DNA from 3 places in the Shewanella sp. WE21 genome. Region 3 is predicted to be linked to each of the others. Evidence: predicted binding sites of a transcription regulator. Region 3 holds the regulator's gene; each other region holds the start of a gene.

Region 1 (7,710 bases), 800 kb from region 3:
CCCGTACCGACTTGTCCGGTGAACACCAGCATAGGTATGCCATCAAAATAGGCATCAGCGACAGGGGTTAGCACATTCGTTACGCCTGGCCCCGATGTCACTGCAACAATACCGGGTAACTGCGTTAATTTCCCCTGAGCTAAAGCTGCGTAACCTGCTCCTTGTTCATTACGAGATGTATAAACGGCAACACCAAATCGTTTGCATGCATCGAGGAGGGGAGCGATTGTTCCTCCTGGATAGTTATGGAGTGCATAAATACCCTGATGTGCCAAAAATTCGATAACAGCATCTGCTGCCACTGTGATGGGGGACAAACTCATTATTCTGATACTCCAAATTTCTCTCTTTGATGCCGCAATGGACGTAATCCATCAAGGGGATCCGCTCGCCATTCTCTATCTGAGGCTTCACTAGCAACAAATTGTTTTTCTGGGATGCCATCAATCACATTGGCTAATTTTATACCTTGGATTACGGGTGCTATCTGTTGTGGCAGCCAACAATGTCCTGAAGCATATTCATCGCCTTTTTCATCTAAATCTAAATGAAACTCTATGACATCGGCTCGCCATTTGTGTACAGCTCGGTTAAGTACCGCACTAGAGACAGTATGATCAGACCAGCCAACGTTAACTTGATAGCGGTTTCTAAAGCTTTCTAATACCGCAAGATTACATTCATTCTCAGGAGTTGGGTATGCCGATACACAATGAAGCAAGGTGATGTCTTTCGCGCCATTTTCTTTTAGCGTGAGTACCGCTTGATCTATCTCTTCTAAAGTAGCCATGCCAGTTGAAAGAACAACAGGTAATCCCGTTTTTGCACAGGCTACTAGTAGATCCGTCCATAACAATTCGTAGGAGGCAATCTTATAAAAATCGACATATGGAGCCAGTTCTGCCACTGCATCTAAGTAGAATGGTGTACAAGAAAACTGAATGCCATATTTATCACAACTTTGTTTTAATTCAGGCAAAAAACTGACTGGGAGCTCCCAATCTTTGCGCTTTCGATGCGTTTCACTTTTAGCCAGAATCTCGGGAGCGAAAAGTTGCTCTATTTGGAAAAGCTGAAACTTTACGGCATCGCAACCAATGTCTGCAGCAGTTTTAATAAACTCAATGCAACGCTGTAAGTCTCTATGATGGTTGCTGGAGACTTCAGCGATAAAAATAGGTGAATGTGTAGTCATAGTTACTCGCAAATGGCTCGGTATAGTCTATTAACGGCAAGTCTCTGGGAAGCTTGATGCCCTGTTGCTCTTGCTTTATCAGACTAGTTCTATTAGTTCATACTCTAAATAATCGGCAAGGCTTAACCAATCGTGTTGCTCTTGTGCCTGAAGCATAGCAGGCAATATTTGCTGAAAAGTCGAATTAAGGACAAGTTCTGGGCAGTTTTTTTCTATTTTATCAAGACATAACCGTAACTCTACTGAAGCCTTTGCTTCTTGACCGAGTCTAAATAAACCTGCCGTTTGCCGCAGTGAATCTTGTAGGCTTAAGCTCATAATATAAGGTCCTTATACTGAGAACCGCGAATTTTAGCGCCTGATAAACTCGCTTGGTAAAACTTTACTTCTGGATGCTTGGCGATATAGTGTTCCAAGTGTCTGAGATATGCTCTTAGGTTTAGATCCGTCGCTATCCGCTGGCCTTTGCCATTGATCAACCAGTGTTTAGCTTCCTTCACTTTCTGAATAACCGCATTAACCCATATTTGTTCTTTTATATCGTTTTGACCAAATTTGTGATCATTCCAGAACGCATGACTCTTGTTATTGCAATAACAAAAATCACACCCTAATAGGGTAATTTCTTTTGCCTTTAATTTGATCGCTAAATCAATTGCCGGATGAATGACGCTTCCACTCGTGAACAGTCTTAGTTTGGGATATCGAGATGCGAGCTTGTCATATATTTTACTGCCTCCATAGGCAATAAATCTTTGGCCTAACCAAGCATTAAGTACAATTGGATCAACTCGGGGAAAATAAACAAGATTGATGTCATGAGTTGAGGCTAGCGGTAAATGGTATTCGCCTATTAACCCGTCAATGCAGATCACAATATCTGGTTTTATATTATTGTGAAGTAAACCACGTAATGCTGTATCGGCCGCAATGATCAGTGGTCTATGGGAACTTGAACTAATTTGTTGCAGATAATCATAATGTTCTTCTAAAGAAGGACCCGAGCCAATTACGATAGCCTTATAACTACTATGACTATTTATTAAGCTCGCGGCATCAGGATCGTGAGTAATATAGAGTTGGTTATCCTCGAAGCGTTTTAATATTGCAGGATCATCAGATTGATGTCGCTGATTAGAGAACTCACGATTGAGCTCCATGACTAATAAGTCTCTGAGAGTCGCATTTTCATCACTGACAAGGGCGAGATCTGGTGTAATTGCAATATTTGGAAAATTTAACTTTGTGCTTGGAAGCGCAGTCAAATTAATGTTCGGATGCTTTAACCATTCGCTTTGATCTGTGTAACTGATGAGGAGGGCAAAAACGCTGAGGTTTAAAATGCAAACATCAATTGAAAGATACTGTGGATTATCGATAAGTAAACTTGGTACATCTCCCATACCGACACCGTAGACGGTTACGTGAGTTGCATCTGCAGGTAATGTACTGATAAAGAGCCGTGCTTCGGCGATGCGGTTATGACGACTACTGAGCTGAATACCATTGACACTGATAGTTTGATTGCGACCGTTGACAAGGCGGGCATCTAATTCATTGATGGTTTGGCTTTTGACCGCAGCGGCTACTATAGGCCAACGCTTAACGATAATATTGAGATTAGACGCAAATAGCTCGGTCATTCCGTTTCTCCGGAAGATTTCTGGGAGTTTGATATCACCAAGGTCACTATCTGGTCTCTCCACAGGGACTCGAACCCCGATCGGCCGCTTAGGAGGCGGCTGCTCTATCCTGTTGAGCTATGAAGAGACGACAGTGATTATACTGGTTTTATCTTTGATTAAAAGGCTTATGATTTAGTTGCTTAAATCTTAAGCGCTATGTCGTTTATCTGTACATTGTAGGCGGCATTTTGGTCTACAAGTACTGCGGTGGCGCTTTCTTCGCTTACTTGCTCAATTTTTACCGTTGCACGACTTTTGCTCGCGACGGCGCGCATTTCATTGAGTCTATCGGGTAAGTTTTGTTGTAATACTACTTGGAATTTATCACCGACACGAATGCCATGTTTACGGCCTAGATTTAATATAATCCTGTCTGCTTGTCGGCTAACGACTTGGCCAAGTAATGGCCTGCAATTAAGTGTGCTGTCTAAATCTCGGGTAGCTTGCAATATTAATTGAGTAATACTTTTTCCATAGGAGGAACGCCAGAATCTATTACTGTTGGGAGCAATGATAGCCTGTTCTTCAAATTCCCATGGGGCCGATGTGCTGTAGCTTTTGCTCCAGACCTCTTCGCCACTGATCCCATGATAGAGGCTGAGTTTGAATTGAAATTGCCTTAGCGGAGCTTCATCCCAAAATCCTAAGAAGGTGGGTTGTACAGGCTCTATCGATATATCAATGATCTGCGGTTGAAGAATATATTGGCTGTCGGTAATTTCACTGAGCCAGCTTGGAAGTCGATAACCGCGAATATCCACTAGGTCTTGTTCAATATCGAGTCGCTCGTTAGCATGGATGTGACTAAAGCCAGTTGAAGAGTAATCTTCTATAGTGTTCCCTAACGCCTCTGAAATGACCTCTTCAAAGCCTGAAAGTTGTCCATATCTAAGCTGAGAACGATCTTTTATTTGTGTTTGAGGTATTAAAATAGCGGCCTTTAATTGGCCATTAGGACACTGTTGTGTTGGATCATCATTTAGATCGAGGCGTAGGGATACATATATTTTATTTCCCTGAATTTGTTCACTTACGAGTTGGATGTTTATGGCTTGGGCGTTGCGATTTATCGCAAAGTTATTTTGTGTGAGGTTACCATTAGAGGTTTGTTGCTCGCTGGATATTTGAATACCTGTGCTTAATGTCGCATAGCTAACAGCTTGATTAATTGCTTCTTCCCTTGCTTGAGCTGTATTACCATTGATAATAGTTGCTTCTCCGCTGGCTTCTATCCATTCGGCTCTGGTGGGCAAAGAAAGTAGTAAAAGGCTCAAAATGATGAGCGAAGCTGAACCTGTTATGTGCATCAATTCAATCCTTATCGCTAAGCTAATGGCGATATTACCAATCGAGCCAGTTTTCTGACTCTTAATCTAATATGGCAATAAAGCAAATTTCGTGCCTGAGTATGAGAACTTTTGATAAAGTTTCCATTGTTACAGTCGATATACTGCGTAATAGAAGAATATTGTCGGACTGAGGTTAATATTGGTCCGAAGATTGCTGGTTTTTGTTACTCATTAAAAATTTGAAGCTTAGAAAGTGAGTCATTTGACTGGCAATGCACCCATAGATGAGGTAAATCCAATGCTAAAGCGTGTGATTATTCCCTTAACATTGATAATGTTAGGTGGATGTGTAGCTAAACCAGTTACGCCGCCCAAACCGAGTTTAGTGGATGGCAATGGGTTGCCGCCAACGGCAGTGATTAACCATTTAGCACAGCGAATAGTGACTGAGCTCGTTAAGCAAAATGATGCTTTGCGTGCTGATCAACCTATCGTAATTGCAACACCAGTATTAGTGGGCGATTTGAATGGCACTAATGCGTTAGCGCAACAGTTACAGCAAGGATTAATGACATCGCTCCATAGCTTTCAGTTTAATGTGGTGGATTTAAACTTAGCTGATGGCTTGAGAGTAACATCTGACGGGGATTTTATTTTGACGCGAGATTGGCAAAAATTGTCGAAAGATCTTCCTGTTGAGCATCTTGTCGTTTCGACTATGAGCGTAGTAACCAATGGTATGGCGATCAATACTCGGATTGTGAACATTAGTAACAATCGCGTGGTATCGGCATCTCAAACTTTTGTGACTCAAAAAGAGTTGGCAAACTACATGCAGCCTTCGGAGCAAATTGTGTCACAAAATGGCATCTTATATCGTCAGGCGAGTCCAGGCATGAATGAAGTGCGTGTCTTAGGAGATGGAAAATGAAACGCTACCTTTTAGTTATTGTGGCGCTAATGCTAACTGGCTGCGCTGCTAAAGATAGATATGTGCAATGGGAAGATGTGCCGCCGCCGAGTTTTCCTAAGTTAACGGCTATAGGATATGCGCCCTTAGCGACTCAACCGGCTAAAGAGCAATCACAAAGAGTGTTGATGGCTATGCAGGCATCAAAAATTGTGGCTTATCGTGAATTAGCGGAACAAGTTTATGGGCAGAAAATAACGGCAAATAGCAGTGTCAGTGATTGGATGTTGACGGACGATAATGTCAAAGCGTCAGTTTCTGGCGTGATCCGCGGCGCACGAGTCGTTAAGAGTTATCCAGCAGGCGAGCATTATGTCACTGAGTTAGAACTTGATTTTTCACAGGTTTGGGCGCTTTATCAACAACAGAACCGTCCACAACGAGTGAAGGAAGTGACGTATTTCTAGCGTTATTGAATGTATGTTCAACAGCATGTATTGAGCCGCGTATTAACGCGGCTTTTCTTTTTGTACAAGACATTAAGATCTAATCAGAGCTTAGAAAAGGGAATGCTAAGTGGGAGTGATGCGCTTGTTAGGCCTTTAAATCATTGCCTAAACTTGAGATAGTCGAGGTCTTGCCTTTATCGTTATAGGTGAGGCTGGAGGCGTTTCTGCTGGCTTGTAAAGCTTGAGCAAAGCGATTTAAACTCGCTAAATTCATCTCAATTAAACTGGCATTTTGTTCGTTTAATTCTTTGCATTCAGTCAATGCGTCTTTGATCTCGGCCATTTTATGTACGAGTTCGACTTGCTGAGTGAGTAGCGATTTATCACTGTGTTTTGCCAGAATATCATCATTATTCTTTAGTTCTTTCAGACATTGCGATTTTTCGTTAGCAAGGGAAAGCAGTAAATCGGCGTTTTGGTCAACCAAAGCGCCTTTTTCCTTGAGTATGATTTGCTTAAGAACAGCCAAATGGGCGTGTTGTAGATCTACCAGTTTAGCTATTTCAGTCATAGTTACTCTTTATTTAAGTCATTAAGTTCGGCTTCAAAACTTGCAATATTGGCAGCCAACTTTTCAGGGTCAATTTTATAGCGACCTTCGGCAATAGCTTGTTTGATTTCGGCTACTTTCTTTTGATCAACTTCAGGAAGGCTAGCCATTTTAGTCTGAGCTCCTTGAAGTTGTTGTGCCTGGGCCGTAATGACCACTGAATCGCTTCTCTGTGGTGTTGTCGATTTTGCAGCAACTTGAGCAGATTGATCGCTGCTCGTTTTCGTTGCGCCTGAACGAACTTGCGCAGTCGTTGCAGTATTGAGTTTGCTAATATCAATTGCCATTTTAGGCTCCAGCGTCGTGTGTACGGGATTTCTTAACTGGGGTATCGGCAGCTTACAAAAAAGCTTTAGATTATTTTACATTCTTACTTCAACTTCGCCAATGCCTGTGACTATAGCATCTAGTTCTTTGTTTGAACTGCTATTTTTGACTCTGATCCGATCACCTTTATTGCCATCTTGTAGGGCTTCGCCCACTGTTTTGAGCTCGAATGAGCCTGAACGAACGTAGATAGATACCGAATCATTTTTACAAACGAAGCATAAGTTGTTGCTTAATATTGGATTATCTTTTGCTACTCGTCGTTTTACTCGCACGCCAGCCAATTTACTCGGGTCATCGAATTCGGCACCTCTCAAGCTATTTTGTTCAATGTAACGGACTTCTACTTGACTAGGAGAGATGAGTTCGCCTGGTGCTAAGATTTCGGTTGAGACAACAACGGGGAATAAGATATCCACCCGAACCGAGATATAGATTTGCCAAGGGTAAGCTAAGTCTTGTGTATCGCAGCTGACTTTTAAGGTGTTATTACGGCTAATTTCCCTATCGCTAGCCAGTTCTACTTTCATTGGAGATGAACATTGTGACGGCAGCATTCTTGCGTCAACCATCTGTGGCGAAATATTTACTTTGGCATTTTCTGGAACGGATATTTTTTCTGAAATAAGCGCTTTAGCTAATTCTGAGATTGCCGATACGGTGGGGACAATAGGCTCTGCACTCGCAAAAGCGGGCATGAAGAGGGTGAAAAGACTAAAAAAACAGACTAAATTTACTTTCATAATGAAGAGACTAGCTTGTAACGCCAGAATGCACCTATACTTTTATTAAGTTCGAAGCTGACCACTGTAATAATAATTTGCATCACTGTCAGAAGATTGACTCAGTTTCGACTATGTTTATCGATAGATAAGACGTAAGCAATTAATATGCCTATACTCAACTGAGTTATAGGGCCGAACATAAACAGAACAACAAGGCAGAGTTATGTCGAGTATTCTTGATTCAGTCAACAAACGAACCCAGCTCGTTGGACAAAACCGTTTAGAATTACTGCTTTTTAAATTAAACGGTCGTCAACGGTTTGGGATTAACGTGTTTAAGGTGAAAGAAGTACTGCAGTGTCCACCACTGACCACTTTGCCTAAACTTAATCCTTATGTGAAGGGTGTTGCTCATATTCGTGGAACAACCATTTCAGTGATTGATTTGAGTGCGGCAACAGGGGGAAAACCTTTAGCGAGCACTGAAAACTGTTTCATCATTATTTCTGAATATAACCGC
Region 2 (7,710 bases), 2.5 Mb from region 3:
CGGACTTTTGCCCCGCGTAAGGTATAAATGTTGTGCATGCCGTGGTAGGTGAGCTCTGCGGTCCACAATGCTTTCATTGAGGGAATATAGGTGGCCATTTCCGAGGCGGCTTCTGTGCCTGAGGCATCCATAAACACCATGTCGATACCATCAATGGTGAGTGTTTCCCACTTGTCTTTGGCATTTAAGGTGACATCGGGTTTAACGTAGGTCACTTCGCCTTTGGATAATCCCTTAGCAAGTGCGGCATCGACAATGCCTTGATCGTTTCGCTCTAATGTTGCGCCGTATTGATAGGCGGCGCGGCGGCTCATGGCATTACCAGCGAGGACGTTTTCGTCGACAATTTCTTTGGTGATGTTATTGGAACCATAGACTTTGACGTTTGGGAACATGTCTTTGATGGCGCGGGATCCGCCAAAATGATCTCCATGACTGTGGGAATAAATCATTGCGACTACGGGTAAGTCATTGCCCTCGGGCAAGTGTTTAAGCGCAAACTCAAGGGATTGCTTTGCTGACTCTTTGGTCAGCAGTACGTCATAAAGGATCCAGCCTGTTTTACCGCGGATAAGGGTTAAGTTCGATAAGTCAGTGCCACGCACTTGATAAATGCCATCTGTGACCTTGTATAAGCCGTTAGACACCATATTCAATTGGGCTTGGCGATAAAGTGAAGGGGTTACTGTGTCTGGGGTTTTGTCGCCAATAAAGCTGAAATCGGCACGTAAAATGGCTGCTGTTGGTTCATCTAGTTCAGCAATAAGATTTTTAGAAAACTCTTCAAAGGCTTTTTTATCGGCAAAATTAAGGCTTGCTGCCGTGGCTTTGTTTACCGCAATGGTTTGCTCGGTGGCAGGCTTTCCCTGATAGTGCAGGCTAATATGTTCATGCTCGTGTTCCGCGGCCACGGCGCTTAAAGAGAAGCTGGCGATAATACTCATTGTCATCAAAGATTTTTGCATTATTTTACCTACCAAAAAGTGGGATAGTGTCGTTGATGGTTTGAGTATAGCCAGCTTGTGTATTTAGATAACTCGAGTTAGCTTGGGTTGTAATATTCATATAGTGAATGAGTGCGCTCCCTTATGCCGACACGAAAGCCATTAGATTTAAATTTATTACGCGTGTTTATGGTGGTTTACCGTACTCGTTCATTCACCCAAGCGGCACAGGAGTTAGATTTAACTCAGTCTTCCGTGAGCAATGCGATAAGCCGGTTCAGGGCTTGGGTCGGGGAGTCGCTGTTTAATCGAGTTGGACGGGGAATTGAGCCTACATCGGTGGCAAGGGAGATGTACCGTAAATTTGAGCAGCCCATGGCGGATATTGAAACCGTATTACTGGGGTTTGAGCATTTTGATCCCAACTCGAGCCAGCGGCGCTTTTATGTATATGCTAATGAGTCGGTTATCGAAGCGCTGCAATCAGGCGTGCAGGCTTTGTTACAGAATGCGGATATTGAAGTCATTTTCCGCGAGTCACCGCCGCAGGAGGATGAGCTATATCGCGATATTTTGCTTGAGCGGGTCGCCGTTGCCATAGACATTAAGCCCGCCCAGCAAAGTTTGCTCTCGAGTAAACTACTCTTCACCGAAACCCTCGTTTGTATCGTCAGTTTGCAGCATCCTCGTATTCAAGGTGCTATCACCCATGGGCAGTATTTTGAGGAGAAACACGTCTTTTTAAATATGCGGCGTTTTAATTTGACTGCAGGGGATTTGTTTACCGAAGGCGTGTTACCAAGGCGCAAGATGTACAGTGAGCAATCATCTTTATTGAGTATGTTTGCAACTGTTGGCAAAAGTGAGGCGATAGGCATAGCGCCTTTGCGGTACGCCAGTCAGTACGCTGAGATGTTCGGCTTACAGATTTTACCTATGCCCCTGAAAACAAGGCCAATTGATTTGTATATGGTGTGGAGCAGTAAATATACCCAAAACCCGAGCCATCAATGGCTACGGCGTTTATTGCTCAATGCGAGTGCAAATACTGTGAATAAAAAAGCTCTGAATCTAGCGAGCAGCTAGGGCTAGCGATTCAGAGCTTTGTTGCAGTTTTTAAATTTTATTTTCTATCTCAGATTGTTAATCTAATAGCCTAAGAAGGTCTTTACTGTCTTGCGAGTCTGTGGCTTTCGCCAGGTTGCTCGAAGTCACTGCGATAAGGGTTGATATCTAAACCACCGCGACGCGTGTAGCGGGCGTAAACTGTCAATTTAGTGCAATGGCAAAAACGTTTTAAATCGACGAAAATTCGCTCGACACATTGCTCGTGGAATTCGTTATGTTGGCGGAAAGAAATCAAATAGCGCAGCAGTTTCTCGCGATCGATTTTAGGGCCTTGATAACGGATCATCACGCTGCCCCAATCGGGTTGCGAAGTGATCAAACAGTTGGATTTCAGCAGGTTTGAATTAAGCGTTTCCGCGACCGTTTGCTTATCGTCTGTACTGTTAACTAAGTAATCAGGATTAAAACTATAATCGCTGACTTCAATATCGAGATCGTCAATACAAGTGCCTGGTAACTCAATAATACGCTGAATACCAAAGCTTTTTGGCTCGATAATCTTAACGCTAACATCACCTTGAGCACACTGACTTAAGTCTTGCACTAAGGTTTTTTGCAGTGAATCTAGGCTATCAAACTTGGTTTGATTAAAGCTATTGAGATACAGTTTGAACGATTTCGACTCAATCAGATTCAGGCTTTCATAGCTTAAATGAAATTCAGCTATGGCCACCATAGGCTTACCTTTGGCATTTAACCAAGACAGCTCATAACCCGTCCAGATATCGGCACCATGAAACGGTAACGTCCCTGTGAGTGCAATAGCATTACGGTTTAGTGAGCGTGGAACCCCTTGCAGCAGCGACGCATCATACTCGGCTTGGTAGTCTGTGGCTTTACCTAAAGTTAGGCCAACAAGCGCTTGCGCATCACTATAGGGATCGTGATTCTGTGTCATCAATACTGTTTCCATGTCAAAATAGGCGCACATTATACCTGAAATTGGATTGTGCTTAAGTGTCTTGTCTGCCCGCACTCGATAAATTTTTGCAAAACTATCATCAAGCTTACTTAACGAGTTTAGGTGAACTACCGCGTTATTACCCACAGGGTGAGCCTTCTGTGTGTATTCAAGGCGAATTTCAACCGGATCTTGAACAGGCCGTTTCTTGGCAGCCAGTGAAACGCAAAGTTGAAGGCAGTTTCGCCAATGTAGAGCATGCACTGGAGTTAACTTTATGGCCAGAGATCAATGATTTTTACGGTCATTATTTCTCCGCCCCAGTATTATTTGACTCTAAGTGGGGCACCGGGGAGTTACTGCAAGTCTGGAATGATGACGATTTTAACTGCCTGCAACAAAACTTGATTGGTCATCTGATGATGAAGAAAAAACTGAAGCAGTCACCGACTTGGTTTATCGGTCTGTTAGATGAGGGAGATAAAATGCTCACCATCAATAACAGTGATGGTAGCGTATGGATTGAAATCCCTGGTGAAGTGCAATCTGAGCAATTGTCCTCGAGTTTGACTGCGTTTATTGAAGCATTATCGCCACGGATAGCACCACCCGTTAAACATGAAGAATTACCTATGCCAGCATTAGAACATCCTGGTATTTTCGCCAGTTTTAAACGTATGTGGCAAAACCTTTTAGGTAAACGTTAACTTTTGTGAGCGAAATTTTTATTATCAACCTAAGTATTAACTCAACCTAAGCGTGGCTTATCTTAGGTTGAGTTCTGCAAGGGGATAAACAGATGTTATTGATGATCCCAAGACAGATTCGACACTATGCGGCAAGGCTCGCAGCGAAAATGGAACATATCCAATAAAGGTTCATCGAGTTTCCAATCATGACTGCCACAACGTGGGCAAGGTCGCGTTTTTTCTGTGGCTAAATCTTGGCCGCCAACGCGATATAAGTAGTAATAGGTCGGGATCTGAGTGAGATATTCTATACGACCGCGCAAATCCCAACCTCTGCGAAATAAATCACTGTCAGGACTCGATAATTCCTCTAGTGCGGCAAATTCTGCCTTAGTGGCCGCCGCCATTTGCAGCTCGTCGCAGGCTTGCCATTCGCTCTGCCAACGGATAATACGTTTATGATCGCCATTAAAGGTTGCGGGTATACGGTACAGGGGAATGGGCAATAAATTGTCGCCGCTGCGTAGGGGCGAGCACATATGCACAAAACTGGTGTATAGCAGTTGCCAGCTGGGTGTTTCGGTATTACTTACTTCAGAATTGATATCCTGACCAATAAACTTTTCCCGCGGCGCGAGTAGTTTAGCGTCGGTTAATTCTACTAAGGCTTTTTTGACCCAAGGGCTGTGATATTTGTGCGCTAAACTGCTTTTCTCTGGCATCAATAAACGCACTCTAAATTCACCGTCATTAAAGGCGACCGCAAATTCTCGCCCTAAGATTTGGCCATTAGCTCGATAGGCTTCAAGGAGCTGATTAATGGCCTTCTCGGCGGCAGATATCGTGGTGTCGGCGAAGCATTCGAAGCGCAGTTCAGTGACAAACATTAAGCTGTTTTTCCTTGGATTTCTAATAAGTTGATGCGTTGTTTAAGTTCAAGCAGTTCGTTTTTTAATTGCATTATTTCTGTTTTTTGCTGCTCAGCATGACGTTCAAAATACGCCTGTTGCATCTGCATGCGCTCGGCGAGCACAGTAAGGGTTAAGGTATCGTTAGTTGCGGGAACGTCAGTTGTAGGGCTGATCGTTTGCAACTCAGCTAAACGCTCGCGATCCGCCTTAGGCATAGATTTAAATTGCTGTAAGCCTTGGATCAATATAGGTAAAGGTAGGCTACTACCTAAACGGGTTTTAATTAAGGCAAGGCTCGGTACTTTACCGCAGGCTTCGAGCGAACGTGCGGCCGCTAATACTTGGTCAAGGGGACTCATAATTAGCAAAATTCCTTACTTTGTTGAATTGTTTAAACCAATTATTAAAATAATAATTAAGTTTTTCATTTAAAAACAGTGTGTTGTCTTGTGGCATTTATTTTGCTTATTGTCCAGCCGAAATACCATTTTTAAGCTTCAATAATAATTACACAGGATGTCACATGATGAACCATAAATTGAATAACAAACTTATCGCCATCACTTTTTTAGGGCTCGCAAGCTTAGGTCTTAGCGGCTGCGTGGTCAATGTCGGTGATGGAGAATCGGGCTGGGATAGCAGCGAATCTTGGGAGAAAGTGCAGGATAAAAATCGCACTAACTTAACCAAACTGAGCTTAGGTATGCCTAAAGACCAAGTGATAATCTTAATGGGCACTGCTGATTTTAGTGAAGCCTATATTCAACAAAGTGCTCAACAAGGTGAAGCCAATAAAGAAGTCTTAGTGTTGTTTTATCGTACCCAGCGTAATAATGGCGATGGAAAAACCACTAAGGATGAATGCACGCCTATCGTGCTGAGCAACAATGCCTTAGTGGGTTGGGGTGAAACGGCTTACGGTAAAATCTGAACCAACGAGTCTTATCGTTTACGTAGCTGAGTGTCTAATTGCTCAATGGGCTCAGTCCAGAGGGCATCGGCTTCTAAACCTTCAATGATAAAGCTCTTTTGGGCAGGGGTCCAAAAGGGCGCTTGGCTTAAATGGATGTGATGGTCGATATCATGGGTTGCAATAAACTGCGCTATGGCCTCGTCGCTACTGTCTAAACCGAGTTGCTCAAACAAGTGGCTTAAGTCTACTGGAGTTGTATCCATCATTATTTCCTTTTCAGTATAGTGCCTTCGTTTAGAGTAAGCGCCTGATTGAAAAATGCAATCTATGATTAAAATTTGCACTTTTTAGTTTCCTTGGTAGATTAACAGTTACGCATAAAAAAGTGTGAGCTAAGTCAAGGAATGCTAACGATGGACAATGAAATTCTGGAGGACTGCCGCGCAGTCTATTTGACCGCGGAAGACTTACGCATTGCCGCTTCTATTCTCTATAACGCTTACCATGATGATCCTTTTTTTGTCGATTCACTCTTTACCTCAGACAAAGCCGCTTATGAGCAAAAATTGCGCGCCGCAATCAGGGAAGAACTCAATACGTTATGGCAACAAAAACAAGCCCTCATTGGTTTATTCGACCATGAAAGACTCTTTGGGTTAGCCTGTGTAGTTACTCAAGAAGTGCCTTTAGGGGAAGGGCGTTATTGGCATTGGCGCTTAAAGATGTTGTTAGGTACAGGTTGGCAATCGACTCAAGCACTAATGAACAAAGAGTCCAGTATTATTGAACTTTTACCCAGTAAGCACTGCGGTATTTTGCAGTTTATTGCTCTTGCACCAAATGAACAGCACAAAGGACTTGGACATAAGTTAGTGCAAGCTGTGGTGAGTTGGTGTGATGAACAGCCTGATTTGGATGGCATTGGTGTGTTTATCGCTCAGGAGAACCACTTGCAACTGTTTACTCAGCATGACTTTGTATCCATCGGCGAGCTGAGTATCGGCAGTGTCCATGGCCAGCTTTTATTCTATTCGGTTCAACAAGATGACTAACTCTTATAAACGTTTCGCCGATTTTTATCCTTTCTATTTATCCCAACACCAGCACCCGACTTGTCGGCAATTACACTTTGTTGGCAGTTGTTTAGTTCTGCTGCTGATTGGCATTGCCTTGGTTTCACAAGCCTGGTGGCTATGCTGGTTTATTCCTATTGTTGGTTATGGTTTTGCATGGGTGGGACACTTCGTATTTGAGAAGAATCGACCCGCGACATTTCAGTATCCTTTTTACAGTTTGATGGCAGATTGGGTGATGTTTGCTCAGATGATCCGCCGCTTTTTTAAACGTTAAAAAAATTGCCCGAGTGAGATGCCCATGCCCGTGTGAGAGATCGCTTACAAACGTTGTAGGACATAATGTTTTCTTTTTGATTGTTTTTTGTCCTGCAGCATTTAATTTTAAATAGAATCATTGGGTTGTATTTATTTTCCTTTGGTTGGTCCGTAATTAATTTTGTAGTCCGTTCTTTGAGCCGAACAAAAAAGTTAGGGTTAACGTAAAATTCACTCATGGCCAAAGCAAATGGATAGCAAGGAAAGCGAAACAGGCCAAAGGGACGCAAGAAGCAACGAATTAAGATTTCAAGGTTGAAATCGCTGACGGTAGGAAAACTGTCATTCGCCTGGGATAGGCTAAGGAAAAGCAGGATTGCTTTTCAAGGATGATTAGGGACAGTGAGTTGTATCGTCAGGATGATGAATTTCAGGAAGAATACAGGACACGCTTAAGGATTAAGCATGAACTCGAAACAGGATGTGTCGAGATAAGGATAAAGTATAAGGGTGAACAGCTTGTACTAATCTATGGAAAAGAAATTTTGCAGGATGCAATAGGAATACGTCATAGGAAGTGACAGGCTCTGTAAAAAGGATTTACAGGTCAAGGGACTGAGTGTTATCTCACGTAAGTTTGATACACAGGGACAAAAAGGGATTACAGGGACAAAAAGGGATTACAGGGACAAAAAGGGATTACAGGGACGATGCAGGACGCAAGCAGACGCATGGATGGTGCAGGGAGCACAAATCGAGCAGGACGGCTTACGAAGGATAAATGGGGCGCACTTTAGTTGCGCCCTTTTCTTTGGTTCATTTTCAGCATTAATCTGGCTTTGCCAAGCTATAACGCTATTCACATAGACTTTATCTTAACTCTGCTTAAAGAC
Region 3 (7,710 bases):
ACCCGCCCGTCCCGCAAACAATAACGCGGTAACAACTGGCCCTAACTCACGCAGTAAACTGAGCGCCACCATAGGACCTAAGCTTTCTTCAGTGCCAAAACCAACTAAGATGTTGTAGCCTTGCAGTGCGAGCACCATGCCGATAAAGAGTCCTGAGACTAAAATAATCACCATAGATTGCACACCGACCACATAAATCTGGCGCACTAATAATGGAAAACCTTTACGCACGCGTGGCCAGCGAAAAATCGCGCCCCACAGCATAAGGCCTGCACGGCCAAAGCCGAGCACTAACTCAATCGCGCTGCGGCCTAAGTCGGCAATACTGTCGATTAACTTCACTTGCCAACTCCTTTTGCCATTAATTCTTGCTGGTAATCATTTGCCGGATAATGGAACGGCACAGGGCCGTCCGGAGCACCTTGAATAAACTGTTTCAGCTGCGGATTATCAGCGTACTTTAATTCTTCAGGGGTACCGTGGGCGATGACTTTTTTGTCAGCCACCACATATACATAATCGGCAATGCCAAGCACTTCATCCACATCGTGGGACACCACAATTGAAGTCAGATTCAGCGCATCGGATAACTCACGAATAAGCTTTACTAACACGCCCATCGATATTGGGTCTTGCCCTGCAAAAGGCTCATCGTACATCACCATTTCAGGTTCAAGCGCTATGGCTCTAGCCAATGCGGCGCGGCGTTGCATACCACCGGATAACTCGCTTGGCATCATCTGAGCTGCACCACGTAAACCTACGGCTTCAAGCTTCATCAGCACGATAGTGCGAATAATGTCTTCAGGCAGTCCAGAATGTTCACGCAGTGCAAACGCCACGTTATCGAACACATTAATGTCGGTAAACAGCGCGCCACTTTGAAACAGCATGCTCATCCGCTTACGCAGACTAAATAATTCATTGCGACTCACGCCATGGATATCGTGACCGTCGAATAACACTTGTCCATGGTCAGGCGTTAATTGGCCGCCAATCAATTTCAACAGGGTCGTTTTGCCTATGCCGCTCGGCCCCATGATCGCCGTCACCTTGCCCCTTGGAATGGACAGGCTAATATCTTCATATATCACACGCTGACCGCGGCTAAACCCCAAATTACGGATCTCAACCAACGGCGTTTGTTCTTGAGTCATGCTTGATTCCGACATTTGCAAATGAGGTGATCCTAGTCTTCCGAGACTGACCAATCGAAGAGCCGCAAATTGTACGTAATTGCGCTTTAACCTACAACCGAATCGACACTATCGCCCTGCGATACTTTCAATTTGCCTCATTTACAGCGAAAATGCGCCCTAAGTTTTCACTCTGCACAGGTAAAATGTTACTTAATGTTTTCAACCTAGTTGCAGAATTGGCAGTATTGGCTAATTCGTTCGCACTTAGCTCACTCTTTGCCCACTTTTATCGGGGAGAGTCGATACGCAATTGCGCAATAGAGGCATCCCATAGGGTAATACCCGCTGCGATATGGAATAAATCCATTGAAATAAACGACAAAGACGATGATATTGCTCAAGACCTTCTGCCGCTAAACACGTTATTGTGCGTGAATAGCTAACGCAGCTGAACTTGACGAGTCGGATCAATCGCTCTAGCCTGCCGCAATTGTTTTGCTGTTTTCGGTAATAAACCACAGTAAGACATAAGCTAAATTGTCTGAAAACAAACTAATACTTGGCAGAAAGCCTATTACATATCATCTTTATCGCGTACCAAATTGTGCTATTCCAATCCCATCAATGGGGCGACAAAGACAATGCAAAAAGAGAGATAGACATGGTAGACAAATCACAACTGCGCCAATGGGGTTGTAAAGTTATCGACATTGAAAAGTCAGCCCTAGACAATCTTTATCAATATGTTGATTCGGCTGAATTTGCAGAAGCTTGCGAGTTGATCCTCAACTGCACAGGCAAAGTGATTGTCATGGGAATGGGCAAATCGGGCCATATCGGCAATAAGATTTCTGCCACCCTCGCCAGCACAGGAACGCCCGCATTTTTTGTGCATCCGGGTGAAGCCAGCCACGGCGATCTGGGTGTATTAGCCGATAACGATGTGATTTTAGCGATTTCAAATTCCGGTGAGTCGAGCGAAATCCTCACCTTAATGCCGGTCATCCAACGTATGGGCGTGCCCGTTATCGCGGTAACAGGTAAACCCGAATCGAATATGGCGCGATTATCTAAAGTGCATTTATGTATCGAAGTCCCAGAAGAGGCTTGCCCACTTGGACTTGCCCCAACGTCGAGCACTACCGCGACCTTAGTGATGGGCGATGCCATCGCCATTGCGCTACTACAAGCTAAAGGCTTTACCCGTGATGATTTTGCTATGTCCCATCCCGGCGGTGCTTTAGGACGTAAGTTGCTGTTAAAAGTCAGTGATGTGATGCACAGCGGTGATGACTTACCGCTCGTCAACCACGATATTTGCATCACAGAAGCTCTGTACGAAATCTCCAAGAAAGGCTTAGGCATGACGGCGATTATCGATGATCAGCGCAAGCTGGTTGGTATCTTCACCGATGGTGATTTACGCCGCGTTATCGATGCCGAAGTGAATTTACGCACGACGCCCATTGCCGATGTGATGACCCGTAACTGCGTCACGATCACGGATAATGTATTGGCCGCCCAAGCGCTGCAAGTGATGGACTCAAAAAACATCAACGGATTAATTGTTATCGATAAAGATCGCCATCCTATCGGCGCTCTTAACATGCTAGACATGGTTAAAGCAGGAGTCATTTAATGCCACAGCAAGGATTTTACGGCCCAATCAGTGATGATGTGTGGCAACGCGCGCAAAAGATTAAACTGTTGATTTGTGACGTCGATGGGGTGTTTTCCGACGGCCGTATTTACTTGAGCAATAGTGGCGAAGAGCTCAAAGCCTTCCATACCCGTGACGGTTATGGCGTGCGCTCACTCCTCACCAGCGGCTTCAACCTCGCCGTGATCACAGGACGTCAATCCAAAATCGTTGAAAACCGTATGACAGCCCTTGGTGTTACCCATATTTACCAAGGCGTAGACAATAAGTTCGAGCCCTATGAAGCATTGCTCGCACTTTATGGTGTCACCCCAGAAGAAGTGGCTTATATCGGTGATGATATTGTCGATCTCCCCGTGATGAATGTCGTCGGTTTAGCGGTCAGTGTTGCTGACGGCCACCCCTATGTACGCCAACACGCCCATTTTGTGACTACGCTCAATGGTGGCCACGGTGCACTGCGTGAACTCACAGATCTGTTACTCCTAAGTCAAAATAAATTCACTTCGGCCCATGGAATGAGTATATGAGTCGTGTGACACTCGCGATTATCGCTTTTTTTGGAACCGCACTAGCGCTTTACTGGCAGGTCCAGAACAAACACAGCGGTGATTCCGATAACAGAGTAAAAGATCAAAATACCCCAGATTTCATCGTTGAAGATCTGCGCAGTGTTGAGTTCAATGAGCAAGGACTAGTGAATAGCCGTGTGACGGCGAAACACATGGAACATTATGATTCAACGAATCAAACTTTCTTTACTCAACCTGTTTATCTTGTTTATCCAGACCAAGGTAAAGCACAATGGCAGCTCAGGGCAGATCAGGGCAAGCTAAACAAGGAAACTGGCAAGGTTGTATTAGAAAATAATGTTATTATCGATGCCATTAGCCCAGAAGAACCGATTCAGACCTTGTCCACCAGTTATCTGGAACTCGATCTCAACACTATGATAATGACCTCTGACCGTACCATTTACGTCACAGGGAAAGATTTTAATATTCAAGGCCAAGGCCTTTATGCCGACCTCAACGCGCAAGAAGTGCAATTGACCAGTCAGGTAGTAGGAACATATGAAGCAAAATAACGTATTACTTGCCAGCCTAATGCTAATTATGAGCATGAGTGCTTTCGCGAAAGTCGGCGACTTAAAGCAAGAAGTCAAAATTAAAGCTGTGAGCCAAACTGCGGATATCAAAAACAACCAGATCATCTTCTTTGGTCCAGTTGAAGTTACCCAAGGCTCAATAAAAATCCAAGCAAATGAACTGCGTGCATTTTCCGCTGAAGGTGAAAATAGCAAAACTTTGGTCGCCACAGGCAACCCTGCTACGTATAGCCAGATATTAGACGATGGTCGCCCAGCATCGGCAAGCGCGAAAGAAATTCGTTACGATATGGCAAGCCGCACCTTAACACTGAAAGGTATGGCGTCATTAGATCAAGCGGGTAGCCAAGTTACAGGTAATTTAATCCGCTATAACATGATTCAACAGAAATTGATGGCCGAGAGTACTGGCAGTGGTGACGATCGCGTGATCACTATTATTCAGCCTGAAAACTATCAAGATGATGCTAAATCAGACGCTCCGGCGGATAAACCTGTAAAAAAGCAGGACTCTAAATGACCCAAATCACCTTAAGAGCACAAAATCTGGCGAAAAGTTACAAGAGTCGCCAAGTGGTTAAAGACGTCAGTCTGACGGTAAAAACCGGTCAAGTCGTTGGCCTACTCGGTCCAAACGGTGCAGGTAAAACCACGACTTTTTACATGGTTGTCGGGCTAGTGAAGAGCGATAAGGGACATATCTTTATCGACGATGATGATTTAACCGCAGATCCTATGCATCTGCGTGCCCGCAAAGGCATAGGTTACTTACCGCAGGAAGCCAGTATCTTTCGTAAGCTAACTGTTCATGACAACATCATGGCAGTACTGCAAACTCGTAAAGAACTTAAAAACGAAGAACGAGAAGAAGAACTAGAACATCTGCTCGAAGAGTTTCATATCACCCACATCCGTGACAGCCAAGGCATGTCATTGTCGGGTGGCGAACGTCGTCGCGTCGAAATTGCGCGAGCTTTAGCCGCTAATCCTAAGTTCATTTTGCTCGATGAACCGTTTGCCGGCGTCGATCCTATTTCGGTTATCGACATCAAGAAGATTATCGAACAACTCAAAAGTCGCGGCCTTGGCGTACTGATCACAGACCATAATGTCCGCGAGACATTAGATGTATGTGAACATGCTTATATTGTGAGTCACGGAAACCTGATTGCCGAAGGAACTCCTGCAGAGATCTTAGACAATCAGCAAGTTAGGGCTGTGTACTTAGGTGAACAATTCAGGCTATAGTTAATCGAGCGAAGCCAATGGAGGCAATTTATACCGCCATTGGGCTTCACTCAAGATAATAATAAGCGACCTCATCCAACAATAATAACGTAGGGATCAGCGGTAACATGAAAGCGTCACTCCAGCTCAAACTGGGTCAACAGTTAACCATGACGCCACAATTACAACAGGCCATACGTCTGTTGCAACTGTCGTCATTAGAACTGCAGCAAGAGATCCAGCAAGCATTAGATTCTAATCCCCTTCTCGAGCTGGAAGAGGATCAATTCGACGCCACTAAAACCCCTGTAAACCAAACGCTATCCGATACGGATTTCAGTGAATCTAGCACTCTGCCACCAGAAAAAGACAGCTCCACCATAGACACGGCAGAGTCGCTAACCAAAGAATCCATGCCCGATGAGCTCCCCATGGACACCACATGGGATGAAGTGTTTACCGCCTCCCCAAACTCAGGCCCCGGCGGCAGTCGTGAAGACGATATGCCCTTCCAAGGCGAGACCAGTGAAGGTTTGTACGAACACTTAGAATGGCAAAAAAACCTCACGCCGTTTTCTGAAACCGATTTAGCCATTGCCACCGCCATTATTGATGCCATCGACGATCAGGGCTATCTCACCCAAAGCACTGAAGAAATTCTCGAAGCCATGGGCAATCCTGAAGTTGAGCTTGACGAAGTCGAAGCCGTACTCAAGCGTATTCAGCATTTTGATCCCATAGGCGTTGCCGCCCGCGATTTAAGTGAATGCCTGTTGATCCAACTGTCGCATTTCGCCGCTGATACTCCCAACCTAGAAAACGCCCGCATGCTGATCAAAGATCATTTAGATCTGATCGCCGCCCGAGACTTTAGGTTGTTGATGCGTAAGACTAAATTAAAAGAAGATGAATTAAGGGATGGTATAGCACTCATCCAAACCCTCAATCCTCGCCCAGGTTTGTTGATCACGCCCAATAATGACGAATACGTTATCCCAGATGTGTCTGTGTCGAAGAAAAATGGCCGCTGGGTCGTTGAGCTTAATCCTGACTGCATGCCAAAAATCAATGTAAATCAACATTATGCTTCTATGGCACGCAGTACCAAAAACCAAGCCGATAGCCAATTTATTCGCGGCCATCTGCAAGAGGCTAAATGGTTTATTAAGAGCTTAGAAAGTCGTAACGATACTTTGCTTAAAGTTGCTAATTGCATAGTGCAATATCAGCAGGGTTTCTTTGAGTACGGTGAAGAAGCCATGAAGCCTATGGTGCTTAACGATATTGCCGAAGCGGTAGAAATGCATGAGTCCACCATCTCACGGGTCACAACTCAAAAATACATGCATACCCCTAAGGGACTTTTTGAACTAAAATACTTCTTCTCTAGCCACGTCGGTACTGACGATGGTGGTGAGTGCTCATCCACAGCAATCAGAGCCTTTATAAAGAAACTGGTGGCAGCGGAAAACCAGAAAAAACCATTAAGCGATAGTAAGATGGCACAACTTCTGGCAGAACAAGGGATCAACGTAGCCCGCAGAACCATTGCGAAGTACCGAGAGGCTATGCTTATTCCACCTTCTAATCAGCGTAAAAGTTTATAACCTACAGTGGATATCGGAGGACGTTTCTATGCAAATAAACCTAAGTGGGCACCATATCGAAATTACCGAATCGTTACGTGCATATGTAGAAGAAAAGTTTTCAAAACTTGAACGCCATTTCGAACAGATCAATAATGTGCACGTTGTGCTCAATGTTGAGAAAATGCAACAGATTGCCGAAGCGAGAATAAACCTCATAGGTGGTGAAGTTTTTGCTACTTCAGAGCATGCTGACATGTATGCCGCTATAGACGCCCTGATTGACAAGCTTGACCGTCAGGTTATTAAACACAAAGAGAAGTTAACAAAACACTAATAATGGAACTTTGTACCATACTGCGGCCGGAGTGCACTACCTGCGCCACTCCGGGCAGCAAGAAAAAGGTACTGGAACTCATCAGCGACTTAGTCGCTGCCCAGTACCCGACCCTCTCATCTCAAGAGATATTCGAAAGCCTAGTGGCGCGCGAAAAGATGGGGAGCACAGGTATAGGTAACGGCATCGCCATTCCACATGGTCGACTAGCCGATATAGATCAGCCCATTGCCATACTAATTAAGTGTGAAGAGCCGATAGCATTTGATGCTATCGATAAGCAACCTGTTGATATTTTATTTGCACTACTGGTGCCTGCAGACCAATGTCAGCAGCACTTAAGTACTTTGTCTTGCATGGCCGAAAAGCTGAGCGACAAGCAAATATTAAAGCAATTACGCAAGACGCATGATGAAACGGAACTCTATCAGGTAATCACTGGATGAAACTGGTCATAGTGTCGGGCCGCTCAGGCTCAGGCAAATCTGTCGCCCTTAGGGTACTCGAAGATCTCGGCTATTATTGTGTCGATAACCTTCCCTTGCCATTGATTGGCAGTTTGCTTGAGCAACTCAAAGGCAGTAACGATCTCGTCGCCATCAGTGTCGACGTGCGTAACATGCCTGAGCAGGATAAGGTCTTAGTGAAACAAC

What was found. The regulator sigma-54, encoded in region 3, starts transcription at its own class of promoters, with help from an activator protein. The targets are predictions, from matches to a motif close to GTTGGCACGNNNNTNGNNT.
Region 1: a site for sigma-54 is predicted at 4,268-4,286, ahead of CKQ84_RS15300 (flagellar assembly protein FlgT). Genes of this name have one in related genera too.
Region 2: a site for sigma-54 is predicted at 5,022-5,040, ahead of CKQ84_RS00595 (DUF3192 domain-containing protein). Genes of this name have one in related genera too.

Annotation. Positions count from the first base shown of each region.
Region 1 covers NZ_CP023019.1:3,466,541-3,474,250, forward strand. The annotation lists gene CKQ84_RS15275 (thiamine pyrophosphate-binding protein) at 1-323, opposite strand, end outside; gene CKQ84_RS15280 (N-acetylneuraminate synthase family protein) at 323-1,195, opposite strand; gene CKQ84_RS15285 (hypothetical protein) at 1,274-1,513, opposite strand; gene CKQ84_RS15290 (motility associated factor glycosyltransferase family protein) at 1,510-2,838, opposite strand; tRNA gene CKQ84_RS15295 (tRNA-Arg) at 2,890-2,965, opposite strand; gene CKQ84_RS15300 (flagellar assembly protein FlgT) at 3,021-4,187, opposite strand; gene CKQ84_RS15305 (FlgO family outer membrane protein) at 4,468-5,100, shown strand; gene CKQ84_RS15310 (LPP20 family lipoprotein) at 5,097-5,546, shown strand; gene CKQ84_RS15315 (flagella synthesis protein FlgN) at 5,674-6,099, opposite strand; gene flgM (flagellar biosynthesis anti-sigma factor FlgM) at 6,102-6,425, opposite strand; gene flgA (flagellar basal body P-ring formation chaperone FlgA) at 6,501-7,208, opposite strand; gene CKQ84_RS15330 (chemotaxis protein CheV) at 7,414-7,710, shown strand, end outside.
Region 2 covers NZ_CP023019.1:131,977-139,686, reverse strand. The annotation lists gene CKQ84_RS00625 (alkyl/aryl-sulfatase) at 1-965, opposite strand, end outside; gene CKQ84_RS00620 (LysR family transcriptional regulator) at 1,089-2,030, shown strand; gene queF (NADPH-dependent 7-cyano-7-deazaguanine reductase QueF) at 2,113-2,970, opposite strand; gene syd (SecY-interacting protein) at 3,030-3,680, shown strand; gene CKQ84_RS00605 (Zn-ribbon-containing protein) at 3,776-4,549, opposite strand; gene CKQ84_RS00600 (hypothetical protein) at 4,549-4,932, opposite strand; gene CKQ84_RS00595 (DUF3192 domain-containing protein) at 5,097-5,504, shown strand; gene CKQ84_RS00590 (DUF2789 domain-containing protein) at 5,516-5,749, opposite strand; gene CKQ84_RS00585 (GNAT family N-acetyltransferase) at 5,900-6,538, shown strand; gene CKQ84_RS00580 (DUF962 domain-containing protein) at 6,531-6,836, shown strand.
Region 3 covers NZ_CP023019.1:2,671,130-2,678,839, reverse strand. The annotation lists gene mlaE (lipid asymmetry maintenance ABC transporter permease subunit MlaE) at 1-342, opposite strand, end outside; gene mlaF (phospholipid ABC transporter ATP-binding protein MlaF) at 339-1,157, opposite strand; gene CKQ84_RS11625 (KpsF/GutQ family sugar-phosphate isomerase) at 1,801-2,778, shown strand; gene kdsC (3-deoxy-manno-octulosonate-8-phosphatase KdsC) at 2,778-3,329, shown strand; gene lptC (LPS export ABC transporter periplasmic protein LptC) at 3,326-3,886, shown strand; gene lptA (lipopolysaccharide transport periplasmic protein LptA) at 3,873-4,427, shown strand; gene lptB (LPS export ABC transporter ATP-binding protein) at 4,424-5,155, shown strand; gene CKQ84_RS11600 (RNA polymerase factor sigma-54) at 5,263-6,741, shown strand; gene hpf (ribosome hibernation promoting factor) at 6,770-7,057, shown strand; gene ptsN (PTS IIA-like nitrogen regulatory protein PtsN) at 7,060-7,503, shown strand; gene rapZ (RNase adapter RapZ) at 7,500-7,710, shown strand, end outside.